One region of the Bacillus sp. 37MA genome, then DNA from elsewhere that is predicted to be linked to it. Evidence: riboswitches for the same ligand, from Rfam matches in the RefSeq annotation. Region 1 holds a riboswitch; each other region holds the start of a gene.
The links. A riboswitch is a leader RNA that binds a small molecule or an ion and turns the genes downstream of it on or off. The one in region 1 is predicted to bind thiamine pyrophosphate.
Positions count from the first base shown of each region.

Region 2: linked by a shared signal. The riboswitch ahead of A3M5_RS23320 (thiamine phosphate synthase) and the one ahead of thiW (energy coupling factor transporter S component ThiW) in region 1 are both predicted to bind thiamine pyrophosphate.
Region 3: linked by a shared signal. The riboswitch ahead of tenA (thiaminase II) and the one ahead of thiW (energy coupling factor transporter S component ThiW) in region 1 are both predicted to bind thiamine pyrophosphate.
Region 4: linked by a shared signal. The riboswitch ahead of A3M5_RS0120000 (acetylornithine deacetylase) and the one ahead of thiW (energy coupling factor transporter S component ThiW) in region 1 are both predicted to bind thiamine pyrophosphate.

Region 1 is NZ_KB889752.1:453,790-459,151, forward strand. Features, by position in the region: gene A3M5_RS0102440 (AAA family ATPase) at 1-358, opposite strand, end outside; gene A3M5_RS0102445 (peptidylprolyl isomerase) at 587-1,024, shown strand; gene A3M5_RS0102450 (metal-sensitive transcriptional regulator) at 1,094-1,408, shown strand; TPP riboswitch at 1,410-1,515, shown strand; gene thiW (energy coupling factor transporter S component ThiW) at 1,569-2,054, shown strand; gene thiM (hydroxyethylthiazole kinase) at 2,070-2,876, shown strand; gene thiD (bifunctional hydroxymethylpyrimidine kinase/phosphomethylpyrimidine kinase) at 2,873-3,676, shown strand; gene thiE (thiamine phosphate synthase) at 3,676-4,314, shown strand; gene A3M5_RS22095 (cytochrome c oxidase assembly protein) at 4,722-5,362, shown strand, end outside.
Region 2 is NZ_KB889752.1:3,495,422-3,500,783, reverse strand. Features, by position in the region: gene A3M5_RS0119265 (uracil-DNA glycosylase) at 1-141, opposite strand, end outside; gene A3M5_RS0119260 (DUF6612 family protein) at 305-571, opposite strand; gene A3M5_RS0119255 (SDR family oxidoreductase) at 568-1,347, opposite strand; gene A3M5_RS0119250 (lactonase family protein) at 1,348-2,352, opposite strand; gene A3M5_RS24940 (Fur-regulated basic protein FbpA) at 2,754-2,897, opposite strand; TPP riboswitch at 3,099-3,208, shown strand; gene A3M5_RS23320 (thiamine phosphate synthase) at 3,291-3,842, shown strand; gene thiO (glycine oxidase ThiO) at 3,848-4,984, shown strand; gene thiS (sulfur carrier protein ThiS) at 4,981-5,184, shown strand; gene A3M5_RS0119225 (thiazole synthase) at 5,186-5,362, shown strand, end outside.
Region 3 is NZ_KB889752.1:859,267-864,628, reverse strand. Features, by position in the region: gene A3M5_RS0104760 (ABC transporter ATP-binding protein) at 1-1,069, opposite strand, end outside; gene A3M5_RS0104755 (ECF transporter S component) at 1,047-1,643, opposite strand; gene tenA (thiaminase II) at 1,643-2,326, opposite strand; TPP riboswitch at 2,435-2,538, opposite strand; gene A3M5_RS26560 (immunoglobulin-like domain-containing protein) at 3,124-3,240, shown strand; gene A3M5_RS0104740 (MIP/aquaporin family protein) at 3,242-3,895, opposite strand; partial or broken gene A3M5_RS24360 (winged helix-turn-helix transcriptional regulator) at 4,389-4,687, opposite strand; gene A3M5_RS0104735 (NAD(P)H-dependent oxidoreductase) at 4,885-5,362, opposite strand, start outside.
Region 4 is NZ_KB889752.1:3,628,388-3,633,749, forward strand. Features, by position in the region: gene A3M5_RS0119980 (DUF3267 domain-containing protein) at 1-481, opposite strand, end outside; gene A3M5_RS0119985 (class I SAM-dependent methyltransferase) at 520-1,119, opposite strand; gene A3M5_RS23355 (arylamine N-acetyltransferase family protein) at 1,116-1,922, opposite strand; gene A3M5_RS0119995 (zinc-binding dehydrogenase) at 1,996-2,988, shown strand; TPP riboswitch at 3,035-3,140, shown strand; gene A3M5_RS0120000 (acetylornithine deacetylase) at 3,225-4,520, shown strand; gene tenA (thiaminase II) at 4,507-5,181, shown strand; gene A3M5_RS0120010 (ABC transporter ATP-binding protein) at 5,174-5,362, shown strand, end outside.

The DNA of each region.
Region 1 (5,362 bases):
TATAAAACCCGATTCCTGCAATGATTAAAATGAAACCAATGGCGATCCAATTTTCATACGCCTCCGCTTTTACATATTCGTAGCGAATATTGTACGTTTCATTCAATCGATCCACAGCTGTACTTCCGGGCGAAATATAAGACGTATATTCTCCGCTTTTCGTGGAAATATGAAGAGTACCATCTGGATGTTCTTCTAGCCCGACCTCTTGTCCCTTTTCTTTTTGGATAATGTTTTCCACTGACGAAAATGGAATAACGGTCGTTACATTTGTTTTCTGTACATACCAGAATACACCGGCTGCAAGCAGTAAAAACAATACAGCTGCTTTCCACAGCAATCCGGGACGTGTCTTCATCACTATCACACTCCCTTTTCTAGAATACTTCTATTATATGAAAAAAAGAGTCATCTTGAAAGCGGAAAACATTTCACAAAAAGGTAGGAGTAAAATGTTTATGGAAAAAAACAAAAATTATGAGTCATAGAAGGTAAAGGCATGATAAAAAGCTCTCTGCTTTTTTTATGACGCTAATAATGTTATCATGAAGACTGATTAATTTTATCTGAAATGGAGATGTTTGTTATGGCTAAAAAAGGTACGATTGAAATGGAAAATGGCGAAAAAATTGAGATTGAATTTTTCCCAGGGGATGCTCCTAACACAGTAGCTAACTTTGAAAAATTGGCGAATGAAGGTTTTTATGATGGCGTTGTATTTCACAGAGTAATCCCGGGGTTTGTTAGTCAAGGCGGCGATCCTACAGGTACAGGAATGGGCGGAAGCGGCACTACGATCAAATGTGAAACTGCCAACAATCCTAACAAACATGAGGCAGGAAGCTTATCAATGGCTCACGCAGGGAAAGATACAGGTTCAAGTCAGTTCTTCTTAGTACATGAGCCACAGCCTCATTTAGATGGAGTTCATACTGTTTTTGGAAAGGTTACATCAGGCTTAGAAACAGCTAAAAACATGAAACAAGGCGACAAAATGAAAAAAGTAACCGTATTTGAAGCGTAATCAATGTTGACCGGCCCCGCGCCGGTCTTTTTTATGTTATTATAGTTGGCATAAGAGGAGTTGACGGCCATGATGGAAGAACACGCGGCATGTGCCGCCGAAGAGCAGAAAAGCCACCATCCCGAAAGTGTCAAGAAAAACTTAGTGACACGTCTGAACCGCATTGAAGGGCAGATTCCCGAAATAAAAGGCATGATTGAAGAAGATATGTACTGTGATGATATCGTTACGCAAATTGCCGCGACACAGTCTGCATTAAACAGTGTAGCAGCGATGCTTTTAGAAGGGCATGTAAAAACATGCGTGACTGAACGCATTCAAGAAGGCGATCTTGAAGTCATTGAAGAACTTATTGTGACCGTACAAAAATTAATGAAAAAATAAACAGGACTACTGGGGGTGCCAATATCATGGCTGAGAGGGAATTCTTATCCTAACCCCAACTACCTGATCCGGTTAATACCGGCGTAGGGAAGTAGCAATCACTGACGACAAACCGGATCAGACGTATTGCTGATCTGGTTTTTTGTATGGGAGGAATTTTATGTTTTCACCGAAAAATATGGCGATCATGGCACTGTTGACAGCCATCTCTGTACTTGGCGCCACATTTATTTGGTTCCCGGCGGGTGTGGCCAAAGCGTATCCTGTGCAGCATGCTATCAATGTGTTGTCTGCGATCTTGCTTGGACCAGGTCCAGCTCTTGTCATTGCTTTTATGACAGCTGTTGTTCGAAACTTGTTAGGGATCGGTTCGCTTCTTGCGTTTCCTGGAAGTATGATTGGCGCGCTGCTCGCAGGTTATGCTTATAAGAAATGGCAGAAGCCTTCATTTGCGGCAGCGGGTGAAATCATGGGAACGGGTGTAATAGCATCTCTTGTATCTGTACCAATAGCAAATCTATTTTTAGGAATGGAAGCAGCCGCCCTCTTTTTTATGCCAGCCTTTCTCATCAGCAGTATAACGGGCTCTATTCTTGGTGTCATCGTAGCCATTCGGTTACAGAAAACAAACATTTTTAAAAAGTAGGAAGGATGGAAACAGATGAACAATGTATTTGCAGCAGAATTGCTTGAACATGTCAGAAAAAATAAACCGCTCGTACATAATTTAACGAACACAGTCGTCACAAACTTTACGGCTAATGGTCTGCTTGCACTCGGTGCCTCACCGGTCATGGCAGATGCAGTGGAAGAAGCAGCTGATATGGCGAAAATCGCCGGTGCAGTTGTGTTAAACATCGGTACGTTAACAGCATCGAAAGTCGATGCAATGATTTTAGCAGGAAAAGCAGCGAACGAAGCGGGTGTTCCGGTGTTATTTGACCCTGTTGGAGCAGGTGCAACACCATACCGGACCGAAAGTGCAAAACGAATTTTAGCGGAAGTAAATGTGGACATTTTACGTGGAAATGCCGGTGAAATTGCGGTTTTATGTGGACAATCGGTTCAAGTAAAAGGCGTGGATGGCGGCGGAAATGCGAATGTTCGTCATCTTGCAAAAGAAGCAGAAAAAATGCTCGGCGTCACGTGCGTTATTACAGGAGCGGAAGATGTCGTTGCAGGAAATGAATCATTTATTGTTCAAAATGGCGATCCGATCTTAACGAGTGTGACAGGAACGGGCTGTCTGCTCGGTTCAGTGATCGCATCGTTTTGTGCAGTCGAAAAAAACTATGCAAAAGCAGCGGCCGCCGCACTCATCTTTTACGGGGTAGCAGCCGAGCGCGCAGTAGAAACATCAGGGCCAAATCGTCCAGGTACGTTTGCCACAGCGTTTTTAAATGAATTATCGTTAACAGGAAGAGATGAAATCATTCAACAGGCGAAATGGGAGGAATGGAACCAATGACGATTCGTAAAGCATTAACCATTGCTGGTTCGGACAGTGGGGGTGGAGCAGGTATTCAAGCCGATTTAAAGACATTTCAAGAGCTTGGTGTATTTGGCACATCCGTATTAACAGCTGTCACTGCACAAAATACACTTGGCGTTCACGGTGTGTACCCAATGAGTGTGGAAGCGATTGAGAAGCAGATTGATGCGGTTGCGTCGGATATTGGCGTAGATTCATTGAAAACGGGCATGTTATTCTCGGCTGACATTATTGAAGCAGTCGCAATGAAAATAAAAGAACATCATTTTACAAATGTTATCGTGGATCCAGTCATGATCGCAAAAGGAGGCGCGCCGCTATTACAGGAAGAAGCGATGGAAGCATTAAAAACAAAATTGCTGCCGCTTGCGCTCGTCGTGACCCCGAATATCCCGGAAGCAGAAGTGATCTCAAAGCGAACGATTAGATCAGAGGAAGATAAGAAAGAGGCAGCGAAGGTGATTGCGGCACTCGGTGTGAAAAATGTGCTCATTAAAGGCGGACATGACGAAGGAGCCGTGACATATGATTTGCTGTACGATGGTGAAGAGTTCCACACATTTACAGGAAAGCGAATTGACACGAAAGATACGCATGGAACGGGCTGTACATTTTCTGCCGTGATGACAGCAGCGATAGCGAAAGGTGCATCTGTGCGAACAGCAGCTGAAATGGCGAAACAATTTATTCAGGCGGCGATTGAAGATGGAATTAACATCGGCAGCGGGCACGGTCCGACGAATCACTGGGCGTACCGGCAGCGGGGTGGATGCTAATGAAAAGAGAACAACTGGCCGTTTACTTTATCGCAGGCACACCTAACTGTAAACGGTCGATTGAAGAGACATTGCAAGCAGCGATTGACGGCGGTATTACAATGTTCCAATTTCGTGAAAAGGGAAAAGATGCATTGGCAGGAAGCGCAAAAAAAGAGCAGGCTGTTCGTCTACAAGCTCTTTGTCGAGAAGCAAATATTCCGTTTATTGTAAATGATGATATCGAACTGGCCGTTGAAATTGGCGCGGATGGTGTACATATCGGACAGGAAGACGAAGCAGCTTCTAGCGTCCGGGGAAAAATAAACGGAGGCATCGTTGGTGTATCCGTTCATACGATGGACGAAGCGAAAAAAGCAATCGCAGACGGTGCAGACTACGTCGGAACCGGTCCGATTTATCAGACAGGTACGAAAACCGATACGGGGCCAGTTGCAGGAACGGCACTCATTAAAACGATGCGGGCCCAAAATCTTACTATCCCGATCGTAGGCATTGGCGGTATTACCATTGATAATGCAGCGCCCGTTATTGCTGCTGGCGCAGACGGTGTTTCGGTGATTTCAACGATTAGCCTTGCAGATGACGTAAAACAGGCCGCTGTAGAACTGAAAGCGGCTGTTGAAGGCAGCAATTAAAAAGAAAGAGAATAATGAACGATATAAAGCCTTGATGTTTCTCACTAATGAGAAATTCAAGGCTATTTTTATAAATGAAGACGGTGAATGCTCAATGTCAACATCCCTTTCTGCTCGAATAGTATAATCAATGAAAGCTGTTATAAATGTTGTTGTTTAACAACATTTATAACAGCTTTCCGTTTTTTACAATACTTAAAACATAGAGTTTAATATGATCAATCTTAATCGATGACATTATACAAAAACCTATAAGTACTAGTATTTTTTAGTATGTAAGATGAATGACATCATTTTATAGGATGATCGATTATCGATATATAACGACGTTATAGAAGAAATAAACAAGGCTAATAGAATAAGAGGATAACAAAATTTAACACGATTAGAACAAAAGGAGTGATAGCATGTTTTTTGAAATATTGTTTAGCGGTCAATCGTTATGGAATCCCCCCTATTTAATAGGCGTTATTTGTGTAGCTGTACTATATATTATATTAATGAAAGCCTTTACAAAAACGAAAATGTATCAAAAACAACCACTTCTCTTTTTCTTCAGTTTATTTCTATTTTACGTAACTATTGCCAGTCCTTTATCAGCAATGGGGCATCTCTCATTCAGTATGCATATGATTCAGATGAGTATTTTATATTTTATTATCCCTCCTGTTTTTTTGTTAGGGATTCCTGAATCATTATTTCAGAAAGTACGGAAAATTTCACTCGTTAGAGGAATAAGTAAGTTTTTTTTACCACCAATGATATCTTTAATTGTTTTTGCTGTATTATTTTTTATCTATCATTTACCAATTGTTTTAGATGTGATTCTGCAACATTCCTTTCTCCATAATGGCTATATGTTGCTGCTAATAGCGTTATCTTTTAGTATGTGGTGGCCTCTTGCATCCCCAGATCCGAATCAACGCTATTGTAAAGGTCAAAGGAAACGATATGCATTTTTGAACGGGATGATCCTAATGCCTGCTTGTTTACTGTTCATTTTCAGTGCTTTTATAGATGGGGTGAGTAATCCTAATCTTATGCAACT
Region 2 (5,362 bases), 3.0 Mb from region 1:
GCCGATCTCTGTTTCACCGGGTGCTTCACCGACAAGCATCACTTTTGCGTATTCCGGACCGCTTCCGTATACAAACCCTTCCACTGGATACGATATAATTCTCTTCTTCCCCTGTTCTGCCAGCTCATCCGGGATTCTCATATCATTCACCTCCTTCTCTTTTCTAATAATGCCCTCATTCCCGCTATCCATCCGCAAGAAACCCCCGTTTTTAAACGGGGGTTTCACTGAATATTACAGCTGTAGTTCCTGCGCAGTGTTCACGATGTCTTCTGGTACTATGATCGCTTCTACACCATTGTAATTACTGTAGTCGGACATTCATCACCTGATTCATTTCCATCGATTCGCCGTCCATTTTCATCGTCATATCCATGATCATGTCAACTGCCGTTGTCTCGAACGTTTCTTTATCGATATGAATCGTGTAATCTACTTTTTGGATGTTCATACCGGCCATCATTTGATCCATCATTGCCTGGCTCTCTTCTCCCTCAAGCGTCGGCATAAACTGGCTCATCTGTTCTTCAATGAGTGCATTAAACTTTTCACCTTTTGTAGAAAAAATCATAATAATGACTCAATTCCATCTACATAAATAACCGAGCCGGTCACATGGCTTGCGGCGTCGCTTGCCAAATAATGAACGAGATCCGCGACCTGTTCCGGCTTTCCAGAACCTCCTGCAAGCGGTTGATTGCCTTCCGGATACTCAATTGGTATACGAATTTCTTTCAGCTTCTCATCTTCCATATTTGTACTTTCATCAATATTCGTTTCAATCGCGCCTGGGCAAATAACGTTTACACGCACTTTAAACTGTGCGAGTTCAACAGCAGCCATTTTGCCGAGACCGACTTGACCCGCTTTCGTTGTTGCATAGGCAGAAAAACCAAAATTTTTAAATGTCCTTGTTCCATTAATAGACGATGTAATAATGACGCTTCCACCATTTTTTTTCAAATAAGGTATAGAATATTTTAACGTTAAAAAGGTGCCGGTTAAATTCGTCATTATAACGGAATTCCAGTCGTCCGGATCCAAATGTTCAAGCGGTGTAAATGTCCCATTTTGTCCGGCATTTGCAAATACAATATCGATGCCATCCCACTTCGCAGCCGCTTCATTAATCGCTTTTTCCATCTCATCTGCTTTTGACACATCCGCTTTTACATGCAAAGCACGGTCTTCGCCGATTTTTTTCACAAGATCATCTGAATTTTCCGGGCTCCGATCCAGAAGGATGACATTGGCTCCCGCTTCTGCAAAACGAATGACTGTTGCGCGGCCAATGCCGGAACCCCCGCCTGTGACGAGCGCTGTTTTTCCTTTTAACGAAATATTCATTTATTTTTCTCCTTTCTTAATGACGCATACTGGTTCTCGAATCGTAACTTTCTCTTCTATAAAAACGGGTAACCCATTTTCCTCTATTTTAAACAAGGCAAGTTCATTTGAATCTTGATAAGCTGTAACTAAATACGGTGCGTCCGGCAACACGTAAAAACTGCGTGGTGTTTTCCCCGCTCCTTCTACGTGACGCGGCTGTGAAAGTGCACCTTCTCCTTGAATATCAAAAATAGCAAACCCGTTCCATCCACGAATAGACACGTATAGAAACCTCTTGTCGGGACTAAATTGTAGATCAGCACCTGTATGCACGCCGGTGTATCCGGCCGGAAGCGCAGCGATTGTGTCTAAATGCATAATATTTCCGCCAATTTCCACCTTGTAAATTGAAACAGTTGAATCTAGCTCATTTATGACATATAAAACCGGCAAGTCCGGATGAAAAAGCGCCATTCGTGGTCCCGAACCCGGTGCTGTTTTCACTTTCTTTACGAGCTTAAGTTCATTTTTTTCATATACAGCAAGCGTATCGGTTCCAAGGTCGCACACGACTAGATGCAACCCATCTGGAAACGGTGTAACAGAATGAACATGCGGTGCATCTTGCCGTTCTGCATTCGGTCCGCTTCCTTCATGTTTCACAAATGCCGTTTTCGTCAAGCGATCGCCGTCGCGTTCATATTTTGTCACTGATCCCCCATAATTGGCGGTCCAGGCTGATGTGTCTTCTGCATAAATATGACATGGTGCCATTTCACCCGCATCTGCTGTCGCTCGTCTATCCAATCCTTCTTCATCAATTTTAAAAAGATCTACCTGACCCTTCATCATTTCGGATGCCGCAAATAAATATCCTTCTGCTTCTGCTAAAAAAGATGGATTTTCAGCACCGGCGTATCGGCCCGTCACATTTAACTTTTCATTGTCCGTATCCACATTTACCTTATAAATGCCTGGTTCTTCTTTTTTCGCATAGCTGCCAATCCAGATTATATAATTCAAACAGTCATCTCCTCTATTTTAAACATCTCTTTTCTTATTACCCGCCATTCTCTTTTTCATACGTAAAAAGAAAAGTTTACACTTTTTCTGGTATATATTTTTCAGCAAACGTATGAAATTGGCGGGCTGACTGCCAGAACCGCACAATTCAGAGAAAAAACATGCGACATTAAAAGAAATGCTGTTTGCCTACAAGATACATTCATATAACTGATCACTGTCGTATCACTCGGCTTTTTATTAATAGAGCTCCCTTACTCATTTTATCGGATTCATTTTCATCGTTTTTTTAACCGGCACATTCCGCTTATTTATTACGCAGAGAACCGTGAACCTAGTGTCTACTCAACACTAAAAAAGAAAAAAGCTCAAACGCGATGGACTGCGTCTGAGCTTTTTTCTTAATTATTTATTTGTTTGTTTCCATCATTTAAATGAATCAATTCATCGACCGTTAATTCATAAAGCTGACGGTTACCATATTTAAAAATCCCTTTTTTCATTAACCGTTCAATCCATATCATTTGTTCCTTCTCTGTTTGCATACGGCTTCCCCTTTTTTCTTATTACCTTTATTCTATTCCCTATATGCGCATGTTATGAAACATATTTCACGACATATTTTTACAAAAAATAAAATAAAGCTTGTTTTCAAATAAATTCCGTCATTTTGTCTTGTGCTTTTACAAATCATTTTCATAGGTGACATTATCTGAATAATATGATAAGCTAAAAAAAATTGAATATTAATCCACTGGAGGTGCCTTTTTAAAAGGCTGAGATCAAAGTGATTACTTTGGGATTCCTGGAACCTGATCCAGTTCGTACTGGCGTAGGAAAGTGGCGAGACCTTTATTTATATTGTGTTATTTATACAGCGCTGCTTTCCATACTGGGAAGCAGCGCTTTTTGTATGTTTAAAAATGGAGATGATGCATTTGATTCATGCAGTAACGGACGGTACCGGCCTTTCTGAAAAAGCTATAGTGACTGCTGCCTCTCTTTATCCAAATGTTGAAGCGATTTGTATACGCGAAAAGCAGTTATCTGAAACAGACATTGATTCAAAAATAAAGCACATGATAAAACGCGGCATCTCGCCCGAGAAATTAATCGTTCATTCCTGCCCTGATATCGCTGTTCGTTATAGATTACAAGGGGTTCACTTTACGGAATTCGATGAACGCTTGAAAATATTCAAGCGTTCCCATCCAGACATCCAGGCCGGCAAATCTGTTCATTCTGTAGATACAGCGAGACAAGCAGAGATAGATGGCGCTGACTACATTTACTTCGGCCATATTTTCACGACCCCTTCAAAAGAAGGTCTCCCCGGTCGCGGACTAAATGCGCTGCGCGGTGTAACAAAGGCCGTTTCTATTCCTGTCATCGCAATCGGCGGCATTCATTCCGGTAACGTGAAAACAGTAATTGAAGCGGGCGCGGCTGGTGCGGCGATGATTTCTGCTTTTTTTAAAAAAGAGGAGTGAAAACGATGAGACGATACGATGTCATTATTGCTGGCGGCGGTGTGATTGGCTGTTCAATTGCCTACCGGCTAGCGAAATCTGGTTTGTCTGTGGCGGTGTTTGACGCCGGTACAGCAGGTAAAGCGTCGATTGCAGCAGGCGGAATGCTCGGTGCTCAAAATGAATTTGAGTATGAAAACCCGCTTATGAATATAGCACTTGAAAGCCGGGCGATGTTTCCAGATCTTCGCGATGAGTTGTTCGAAGAGTCCGGTGTGGATATTGAATTGCGCAAAGCCGGACTGTTAAAAGTAGCGGCTACAGCCGATGATAAGCCAGCTCTTCTCAAGCAGTATGCCTTTTTATCCGGCAAAGATGCATCTGTTAAGTGGCTCGAACCAGATGATGTGCCGTCTGTAGAGTCGTGTATGTCAATTGAAACAGCCGGTGCCATTTATTTAGAAAAAGACAATCAGGTGAAAGCACCGTTGCTTGCCCGCGCGTTTTTGCAGGCGGCGGTGAATGCTGGTGTGCACGTGTACGAACGAGAGGCTGTCATTCGCGTCGTAGTGGAAGCGAATACAGTATGCGGTGTACAAACAGCCCGCGGAGTGTTTCATTCAGACCGGGTCATTAATGCGGCCGGCGCGTGGAGCGGTACATTATTTGCGGAAGCGGATTTCATGCCTCCGATCATTCCGGTAAAAGGCGAATGCATATCAGTGAAACTGAGCGAAGCGGCGCCTGTAAAAACCGTTTTTGCCGTTGATGGCTGTTACATCGTGCCAAAGCGCAATAAGGAACTGTTGATTGGTGCGACATCTTATCCCGGCTCGTTTGACTCATCTGTTACAGCAGGCGGCATCCGCTCTTTATTAAACCGGGCGGCGCGGCTTTTGCCAGTGCTTGACGAAGGGATCATTGACCGTACATGGACCGGGGTGAGACCGCAATCATCTGATGGATTGCCAATTATCGGCGCCCATCCTTCGATTAAAGGCCTTTCCATATGCACAGGTCATTATCGGAATGGTATTTTATTAAGTCCTGTAACCGGGGTGTTAATGGAACGGTATTTGAATGGCTGTGAAAAAACAGCCGCTGTTCTTGCTCCTTTCTCTCCATCCCGGTTTCAAACAAAAAAGGAGGAATTACTTGTATGAACATGACCGTAAACGGACGTGACGTGCAACTTCCAGATCACGTCACAACAGTTCGCGATTTGCTTGATCACTTTAAGTTGAATAAAGAAATGGCTATTGTTGAACTTAATCAATCGATTTTAGACAAAACAACACGCGATGATGCGGCGCTCAGTGATGGCGACCGGATTGAAATCGTTCAATTTGTAGGAGGCGGATAATATGTTAAACATTGGACCTTATTCATTTAAATCTAGATTGTTGCTCGGAACCGGGAAATTCCCGAATTTCGATATTCAAAAAGAAGCGGTAGAAAAATCAGAAACAGAAATTTTAACGTTTGCGGTACGCCGGATGAATATTTTCGAACCAAATCAACCGAACTTTTTAGAAAAGATT
Region 3 (5,362 bases), 410 kb from region 1:
AGCCTGCTTTTTCATATAATTCTCGATCTGACCATTTTTTTAATTCCGTATCTTGAAAGTGAATTTTACCTTTTTTTATCGGCTCCAAACGAATAAGACTTTTTAAGAAGGTGCTTTTCCCACTACCATTTTCTCCGACGATTGAAATCCATTCACCTTTATGTATTCTTAAATTAATGTCTTTCACTATTGTCTTTTTCCCATAGCCAATCTCAACATTTTCTGTACGGATAAAAATATCCTCTTTTCCGTATTCTTTCGTTTTTACTAGCGGCTTCTTTCCATACATTTTCGATAGTTTGATCGCTAATGGGTGTGAGTCATTTCGAACAACTTCCGTCCATTTTTCTGGAAATACCTTAGGTCGCCAAATACCCGCTTCTTCCATTTGATGATTAAAATTTAACAGAATCTCTTTTGGCTCCCCATCCCCGATAATATCTCCACTCTCATTTATGATAATGACCCGATCCATCCATTCGATGCAGCCATCTAGTACATGTTCTACAAATACCATCGTTTGGTTTGTCTGTTGGCCAAGTTGATTCAATAAATCAAATATCTCGTTCCTGCCAGCAGGGTCAAGTTGGGCTGTTGGTTCATCAAAGAACAATACTTCTGGTTCTAATGCTAATAAACAAGCTAACGCCAATCTCTGTTTCATCCCACCTGATAGTGTTTCAATTGGTGTTTTTTTATCTATCTTTAGCCCTACTTTATTCATCAAGTCAGAAATCATTTTGTCCATATCTTTTCGCGGAATTGATCGGTTTTCGAGACTAAAAGCAATCTCTTCATCCACATGAAGCATGCAAAATTGAGAATCAGGATCTTGAAACATCACACCAGCATCTTTCCTGAGAAATACTTCACCACTTAACTCTGCCTCAATATGCTCAGGGATAATCCCTGCAAGAGCGGAAATCAAAGTAGACTTCCCGCTCCCACTAGGCCCTAGTATTAATACTTTCTCTCCTTTATTTATTGACAAAGTAATATTACTGAGTATTTTTTCAGATCGATTATAAAAGCGAATGGAAAGATCTTTACATCCCAGAAACATTTTCATTGCCGATTTCCCTTTTCCTTTTTTCCTTCATAATTTCATATTGTTCTAAAACACCTGTTTTTGCGAGTGCGTCCACGACTACCTTCGCTAACAAACCACCAAGAATCATTCCGCTAATGATATGAATTACTAACGTGGTAAAAAGTACTCCCGTAGTGTAGTATCCAAAACCGTTGGCCATTAAGTTATAGATCATGCCTCCAACCGCTGCAAGAGCCCCCGATAGCATTAATGTAAAGAGAGTGTAGCGTTTATATCTGAATATCGCGAATGCAATTTCTGAACCAATACCTTGAAAGACACCAATTAAAAGAGCTGATAGACCAAAATGACTTCCAGTTAATAATTCAACAGCTGCTGCTGCAACCTCTGCAATAAACGCAGCTCCTGGTTTACGGATTATATACGCTACTATTGGACTAGCAATCACCCAAATTCCAAACATAAAACCTGCACCCGTCGGCCCCACAATAGCGGAAATCGGAATCCAAAGCGTAGACCATCCTAAATAGATCACTCCACAAGCCACCGCTAGAATGACAGTAAGAACGACTTCTTTCATCTTCCAATCCATCATTTCACTACCTCCATTTTTACAGGCCATTCTTCAAGTTTATAGGCCATATCCCAAAACATATATTCAAGCTGACAACTTAATAAGAAATGCTCTTTCATCTTTTCTTTTTCTCTCTCTGTTGCTTCCTTTGCCCACTCATCTAAACGGGCACAAAATTTTGGTGTTATCGAATCTGTACGATTACCATAAAAATTTATCCACTCATAAAATGGATGAGAACGATCTGGATTAACCTCAGTTAATAATCTTTTTCCAATTTCCCAATATGTCCACGGACATGGTAATAACACAGCTAAAATTTCCCCTAATGTTCCTTCATGTGCAACTGTAAGCATATGACGGGTGTAATGAAGGGCAGATGGAGCTAACGGATACCCTTGTAATACCTCAAATGGAACACCTGCAACTTGACAAAAATTATTATGTGGATGGGTTTCACTGTTTAAAACAAATGAAATTTGCTGATTAAACATAGCCATATCTTCACGTTTCTCACACTTTGAAACCGCTATTCCATAGATTCTGGTAAAGGAATTCAAATATTCAAAGTCCTGTTTAACATAATGAATTAATTGTTCCTTTTTTAATTCTCCATTGGCAATTCCTTGTACAAAAGGATGTTCAAAAATCGCATTAAAGATAGGCGTTGCTTCTTTCCTCAGTTCTGCTGAAAAACTCATACTATTTCCCCCTTATTGGTTAAATGGGAAGACACTAGATGAAGCGACTAAAAATTAAAAACGAAAAAGCCGCTCCAAAAAAGGAGCGGCAGAATAATTGTATATATCCATACACAGACTCCACTTTCCTACGCTAGTATTACCTAGATCAGGTCCAAAGGGTCCAGGATCACTCCTGTCTCAGCCATTAAATGACTCCCCTAGTGGTCTTCCTATTAATTTAATATTTACTCTACACACGCTTTCTAATAAAGTCAATCAAAATTCCAAAAATTTTCATGAAGCTGACAACACGAACATGCTATTTGATTTTTTAGATCCCTAGATGTTATAAGTTATATATTTGGGAAGAAACTTGGACTTCCATTTATCAAACGATTTGGTTCAAGGGTACATATTACCGAAAAAAATATTAATTGGACTCAAAATTATTTTAGGTAAATAATGATACTTTTTACCTAAAATGGGAAGACAAAAACATAATTCTTTTGAATTGTGCTCTGTTAAGGTCTAATATTGATTTTTGTCTGGTTTCTTAAACTAATGCACCCGTTAGTTGAATAAAAAGATTAATGGATTTCTTGTAGCAATAATTCCATTTCATCTTTCAGACTGCTTCACATTTCCTCACTCTGCTCTCCCATCACTTCTGCTGATGGGTATTTGTTTCGATAAATAACAGCATGTTTTAGTTTCAAATATGCACTTAACGGAAAATCAAATTCATTCCATTTTTCGCGGTAGCCAACGAGACCATTTCTTTTAAAATCATAATTAATATTAAGAATGCTAGCGGTATGGAGTATTCGACTGGTACTCAAGTCTTTCTTGAAAAGAAAATTGAAGATGTATGGTATAATGTTCCTATGAAAGCTGAATCTTTTACTGAAGAAGCAATTATTCATCCTCAGTAATCTATTCATGAAGCAATTTATAAATGATGGCAGCTACAATAGCTCCTAATGTTGTAGCTACAATATAAATCCATAAATATTCTAATTGTCCAGACATAAGCGCTGGACCTATATCACGAGCAGGATTCATTGATGCCCCACTTATAGGTCCAGCAAACATTAATTCTAAACCTATTGTTGAACCTATAGCAATACCTGCAAAGGATTTTACTGCTTTTCCATGAACGGCTGATCCAAATATGACCATCATTAATAAAAAGGTAAGTATAAATTCCAATACAAATGATTGCTGCCATGAATATCTAGGCATATTCGCTCCTAAATTAGCTACATTACCGAACATCGCCAATAAAGTTGAACTTGCTGCAATAGCTGCAATGATCTGAACAATAATATATTGAATAGCTTCTTTTATAGAAATATCTCGACTAACTAAAAATCCAATCGTTACAGCAGGATTAAAATGAGCGCCAGAAACGTGACCAAACGTATAAATTAACGCTATAACGACTAAGCCGAATGTTAGGGCAATGCCTATATGTGTTAAACTTTCTGTCAATGTGTTACTGATAATAGCTCCAGTACCGGCGAATACTAAAAAGTAAGTACCAATAAATTCCGCAATTAATTTTTTCTGAGTTATTCCCGTATTCATAATTAAAAATTAATTCCTCCTATTTTAAAAAATCAGAAATTTTAAACTAAAAAGCCACCTTAAGAAACTAAGTATTTTATAACATGTACATTCTCCTCCTTTTATGAAAATGATAATCATTATCAATTATTATAATATTAAAAGGTACAATAATTGTCAATACTATTTTTATATAATAAGTAATTTGCAGATATATTGTCCTCCTTTTCTGGTGATCGGTCGCTTTTGTTGCTTTGAAATAAAGTTTGATCAAAACACGCTCTTTCTATACTCAATTGGATCATTCTTTTATAAAAAAGTTTGATCATTTCTGTGATCCTTCCTCAATTAAAGCGCCCGATTGTTGAACAAAATAAACCTTTTTTCCCTTTCTGCCTTTTTAATATAAGTGAGGATTAAGCCCGAAATCTCACACATAACAAAATATCTAATATATATCTATCGTTTAAAGGACAGGCATTTTATATAACTGAAAACGATCTCGTTATTTTTCTTATTCAAAATAGTTGTTTTCTTGTTTAATTTGATCTATTCTCATTTTTCCCCATTCATACATCATCTCAACGATTGGTAATAACGTCATACAATGTCAGTCATTGAATATTCGATTTTCGGAGGAATGTCTGGATACACTTCTCTATGAACAATTCCATCATCTATGAGTTCACGTAATTGATTTGTTAATATCTTATAGGATATTTTTGGGAAAAGCCTTTGAAGTTCGCTGAAGCGATGTGGCCCTTCTACACCTAAATGCCACAAAACAACAACTTTCCATTTTCCACTAATAATTGATAAGGTATATTCTTTTTCACAATGATAATCATGATAACGTGAAAACTTGTTTGGAAAAGAAGCCCTTTGGAATTTATTCCGGACGGCTTCTTTTCATAATTTGATGAATTAGCGTTTTCGTCTTCTAAAGAAACATTTCTACTTTATTAAAAAATTCAGTACCAACCATTTAAAAAGTAACGAAAACGTTTTTCTTAACAGTCTACTTTTCTGAAATAACGATAAACTTTTTCTAATTTCTTTATTTGTTTTCCCTTAGGACTTTCCATATTGCCAAATTCAAAAAACTTCACTTTTTTGATTCCTACAAAATTAAATAAGGCTCTTTTCATCAATATTTTATGTGCATTATTCAACCAGAGAAGCGGATAATTTGTAGGTCCCTTCATCGTTGAAATACAAACAACCGATCTCCCCTTCAAAAGTCCTTCTGGCAGAAGTCCACCCTTATCTTTGTAGGCAAAGTCTGAGGCAAACATTTGGTCTATATACCCCATAAGCATAGCGGGAGGTCGTCCCCACCAGATCGGATACACGAAAACTATTTTATCGGCCCAAATAATTTGTTCTCGATATTTTTCAAGTTGGGGATCGGAGTGTATATCCCTTCTGCGTTTTTTCTCATTGAAAACCAGGATCGGATTAAACTCCTTCTCATATAAATCTAGCACC
Region 4 (5,362 bases), 3.2 Mb from region 1:
TTTTTCGCAGCTGATTGTACATTGAAAAGTCACCGGCCGCGCCGCCAATTAAAAAGGCGGCGACAATCATCAGGACAGAGTTGTTTAGCCATATACCGATGACAAATGGCAGCATGCCCGTCATCCAGAACGGCAGCAGCAATGCTTTTTTCATTGCCTTGTTCACAATCACTTTTTTCGTACCGGCGTACGCAATACCGAGTTCGCGGTTAATACCATATACGAGGTCGCTTCTTTTGCATTTCCCCCAGATCATAAAGCCGATCAAATGAAACACTTCATGTAAAATAATCAGTGCGGTATATAAAATGGCCAATAAAAAGAAATTCCAGAATGAAATTTCAAATCCGCTTTTTATATGAAAGAAAGCCATCAAAACAGCACCAAGGACAATCGATGCAACTGTAATGATAAGTGCCTGAATGTGTATTTTTTTTATATTAAATGTAACGGTATGATCCGGTTCATGCGGCAAATTCATGTCAACAACATCTCCTATGGAAACAAAGTTAAATACCATTATTGTGGCTTTTGCAATACACACTGAATGACATGGCTTGTGCCCTGATGCAGCCGGCCTTCGTTTCGTTCTGCTTCGCCAGTAAAAAAGTGTTTACTATACCAGCCGTCAAATTCTTTCATTATTTGAGTAGGTGTGCATAACATGTCGATGGCCCGGGGTCCGCCGGATTTGAAACGAAGCTGGTCCGTTGTAAATAATTCAGCAATGTACAGGCCACCCGGTTTAATTGCTTTTTTAATGCCTTTCATTGTTCGGTTAAAAATCGGCTCAGGAAAGTGTCCGAACACGTGAATGATGGCATCCCATTTGTTTTCTGGCCATTCAACGTCGGCGAGATCACGCAGTTCCATGTTTACAACGACACCTTTTTCTATTGCAAGTTTCTCCGTTTTATCGATGCCGGACTGTGCATAATCCCATGTGTTAACTATGAATTTCTCACCGGCTAGGAAAACGGCGTTTCGACCTTCACCTTCAGCAATTGAAAGAACTTGACCACCTTTTTTAATGAATGGAGCGGCAGTTCGGATAAATTCATTTGGTTCTTTTCCATATACATATTCATTTACTTTAAAGCGCTCATGCCACATATTCATTTGTGATCGCCTTCTTTACTTTCGTTTCTTTTTTCGTCACGAAATTCAGCATTTAAATATAATTCAGCTTCTTTCACAATAGATGGTGAGCAGTAACGGGTGACTTCTTTTAAAAAATCATTGTCATGTTCAAATTCAACTATTTTTTCTGATCCATCTGGCCATTTCAAACGAAGCCGGTCCCTTGCGATTGAAAACGTTCCGCCGCCTGTAATGCCAGCGATCACCGGAGCTTGTGTAAAAGTCGATCGCTCATCGTGGTGAATCGTCTCCTTCATTTTCGTTAATTCGCTCCAGTTCACAGGCTCAGGAGAAAACCCATAGCGTACGATCCATTCATCGTTTACGAGCTGTTCCATTGCTAATGTGCCTTTTTCTGTTGTAACCATCTGGAATCTGAATGTCCCGGCTGGAGATGATACAGATTCACCGTCCAATAAAAGTGGGGAGAGCGGCAGCCGGTTACCGAAGCCACTCTCAACAAGATGAAGGTGTCCATCTTGTTTCAGCAACACGGTCGCATGCGTATGATCAATTGCCCAAACCCCTTCATTTTTCACTGTGCCAGTCGTGAGTTGTACGTCAAAACCAAGCTCTTTCAACGTTAAAAATAACAGAGCATTCAGTTCATAACATAGACCCCCACGCTGATTATCGATTAGTTTCTCTTTCAGGAATTCTGGTGTGATTTCCTGTTCATATCTATTTAAAACATCTAGGTTTTCAAAAGGAAAAAGTTCCGCAAACCGTTTTAAGATAAATGAAAGATCATGTCCTGCAAATTGTTTGAAAAACGAATTCATGTTGCTTCAATCCTTTCAAATTATTACTTATATGTTAAAATTATAGCACAGAGACCTACTTGGAGGGGATATTATGAAAGCAGTCGTTCACGAAGGACAAGCAGGAATAGCAGGGCTTACATACCGTGAGATGGAAGAAGGGTTGCCATCTTCAGGGGAAGTGAGGGTGAAATTAAAAGCAGCCGGATTAAACCATCGCGACCTGTTCGTTTTGCATCGGCATAAAGAAAACGAGCCGCCGCTCATTATTGGATCAGACGGGGCGGGTATCATTGACGCGGTTGGTGAAGGGGTGACGTCTGTCCAAGTGGGCGATGAAGTCATCATTAACCCGGGCCTTGGGTGGAAGGAAAACAGCGATGCGCCGCCGGAAGGATTTGAAATTGTCGGCTTGCCGTTTCATGGCACATTTGCGGAATCGATCGTTATTCCAGCTGAAAATGCTGTTTTAAAACCGGCGCATCTGTCATGGGAAGAAGCGGGAGTATTATCACTTGCAGCACTGACAGCATACCGTGCACTATTTACTCGCGGCCAGGTAAAAGAAGGCATGAATGTCCTCATTCCAGGTATCGGCAGTGGTGTGGCAACATTCCTTTTACAATTTGCAAAAGCAGCAGGCGCTCGCGTTTTTGTCACGTCCCGTTCAGAAGCAAAACGGCAAAAAGCAATCGAACTTGGTGCGGACAAAGCGATCGATTCAGAAAGTGACTGGGCAGAAGCACTAAACAATCAAAAAATGGATCTCGTTATCGAATGCGTCGGTGCAGCGACATTCAGTAAATCGCTCAATCAACTTCGTAAAGGTGGTACAATTGTTACGTTCGGTGCTTCAGCAGGCGACGAAGTAACGTTTAACCTGCGTGCATTCTTTTACGGTCAGTTCAATATGCTTGGTTCGACGATGGGCAGTGGGGAAGAGCTTGAGGAAATGATACAATTGATCGAACAGTACAAGTTACATCCGATTGTTGACCAAGTGTATCCGCTTGATCAATTTGAGCAGGCATTTACACGCATAGACAAAGCAGAGCAGTTAGGGAAAATTGTATTTGCCATTGAATAAACTACTTTAATGTGATAAAACTACTAATAAGGTTAAATTAAATAGGAATCACCGCTGGGGGTGCTCATAATGGAGCTGAGAGAGGCGAACTGCTTTAACCCTTATAACTTGAACCGGATAATGCCGGCGTAGGGAAGAGGTGTCTTGAACCGTTGTATCACTCCATTATAACGTCATCACATCCGTTTCTTCCCTGCGAAGAGACGGATTTTTTGCGTTACGGAAAGGAGTACAACATGGAAAAAATTCAAAAACTACATAATGAAATCGATGAACGGAAAGATGAACTTATCGATCTACTAAAAACATTGATATCGTTTAAAACACCGGCACCGCCTGCGAGAAACACAAGTGAGGCACAGCAATTCATGGCCGACTTTCTTGAAAAAAGAGCGTTCAAGATTGATAAATGGGATGTGTATCCGAACGATCCTAATGTTGTTGGAACGCTAAAAGGCACGGACAGCGGAAACTATCAAAGTCTGATTATTAACGGCCATATAGATGTAGCGGAAGTAAGCCCCGATGAGAAATGGGAAACCGATCCGTTCACACCTATTGTGAAAAATGGTACGGTTATCGGACGGGGTGCTGCTGATATGAAAGGGGGCCTTGCTGGTGCCCTATTTGCTATTCAGCTGCTGCATGAAGCGGGTATTCAACTCCCTGGTGATCTAACGTTTCAGTCGGTTATTGGCGAAGAAGTCGGTGAAGCGGGCACGCTTGAATGCTGCAAACGCGGCTATATGGCTGATTTTGCGCTCGTCGTTGATACGAGTGACCTACATATTCAAGGGCAGGGTGGCGTCATTACCGGCTGGATTACGCTAAAAAGTGAGCAGACGTTTCACGATGCGACGCGCCGGCAAATGATTCACGCCGGCGGCAAGTTGATGGGTGCTAGTGCGATTGAAAAAATGACAAAAGTTATCAATGGTTTGCAAGAATTGGAGCGTCATTGGGCAGTCATGAAAAGCTATCCGGGCTTTCCGCCTGGCACGACGACAATCAATCCGGCGGTTATTGAAGGGGGAAGGCATGCGGCATTTATCGCTGATGAGTGCCGTCTCTGGATTACTGTTCATTTTTATCCGGATGAAACGCATGAACAAGTTGCAAAAGAAGTGGAAGACTATATTCGTAACATAGCGAAAGGCGATCTTTGGATGCAGGAAAACCCGCCGATTTTTGAATGGGGAGGTACATCCATGATTGAAGAACGTGGTGAAATATTCCCGTCGTTTGAAGTTGATCCTAATCATTCGGCTGTTCAATCACTTATTCAATCACATGTGTCTGTATTCGACGAAAAACCAGTTGTTGATGTGTCACCATCTGTCACAGACGGCGGCTGGCTCGGTTCATCGGGTATACCGACAGCGATTTATGGACCTGGCCATTTGCGTCATGCCCATGCGGTGAACGAGCAGCTTGCCATTAACGAACTCGTCGACTATACGAAAGTAATGATTCAATTTATTTATGATTGGACGAATAAGGAAAAGGAGGAAAAAGTCAATGAAATTCAGTGAACAATTACATGGAAAATTACTACCGATATGGCGTCAAAATCACGATCATCCTTTCGTGAAAGGAATAGCAGACGGTACGCTTGACCCGGAAAAGTTCCGTTTTTACATGGTGCAGGACTATTTGTATTTAATTCAATATGCGAAAGTGTTCGCACTCGGTGCGGTCAAAGCGGATGATCTTCAGACAATGGGCAAATTCGCGGCGCTCCTGGACGGAACATTAAACGAAGAAATGTCACTTCATCGGCAATACGCGGCCCGATTCGGCATATCAGAAGAAGAGTTAGAGACTGCCAAACCGTCGCCCATTACACTCGCATACACACATTATATGCTGCACGCGGCCCAGAACGGTACACTTGCAGAGGTGATTGCAGCTGTTCTCCCTTGTGCATGGAGTTACTGGGAAATCGGCAAAGAACTGCATAGGGTCCCCGGAGCTGCTGATCATGAGCTGTACGGCGAATGGATCAATATGTATGCATCAGAGGAATTTGGCCAGATGGCACAATGGTGCATCGATCTTTTAGATGAGCACACAGTTGGCAAGTCAGAAGCGGAACTCGCGAAACTGGAAGAAATCTTTTTAAACACAACCCGTTTTGAATACATGTTCTGGGACATGGCATACAACGGAGTAATGTGGCCTGGCGATGTGTAAACCGGTGCTCGAATTCCGGGACGTGTCGTTCTCATACGGCAGCCAAAAACCGATTCTTGATCATCTCGACATGACCATTTACGACCGCGAATTCATTACGATCATCGGTGCAAGTGGCTCTGGGAAAAGTACGATGTTCCGTCTCATCACCGGGCTTGAAATTCAAAGCGAAGGTACGGTC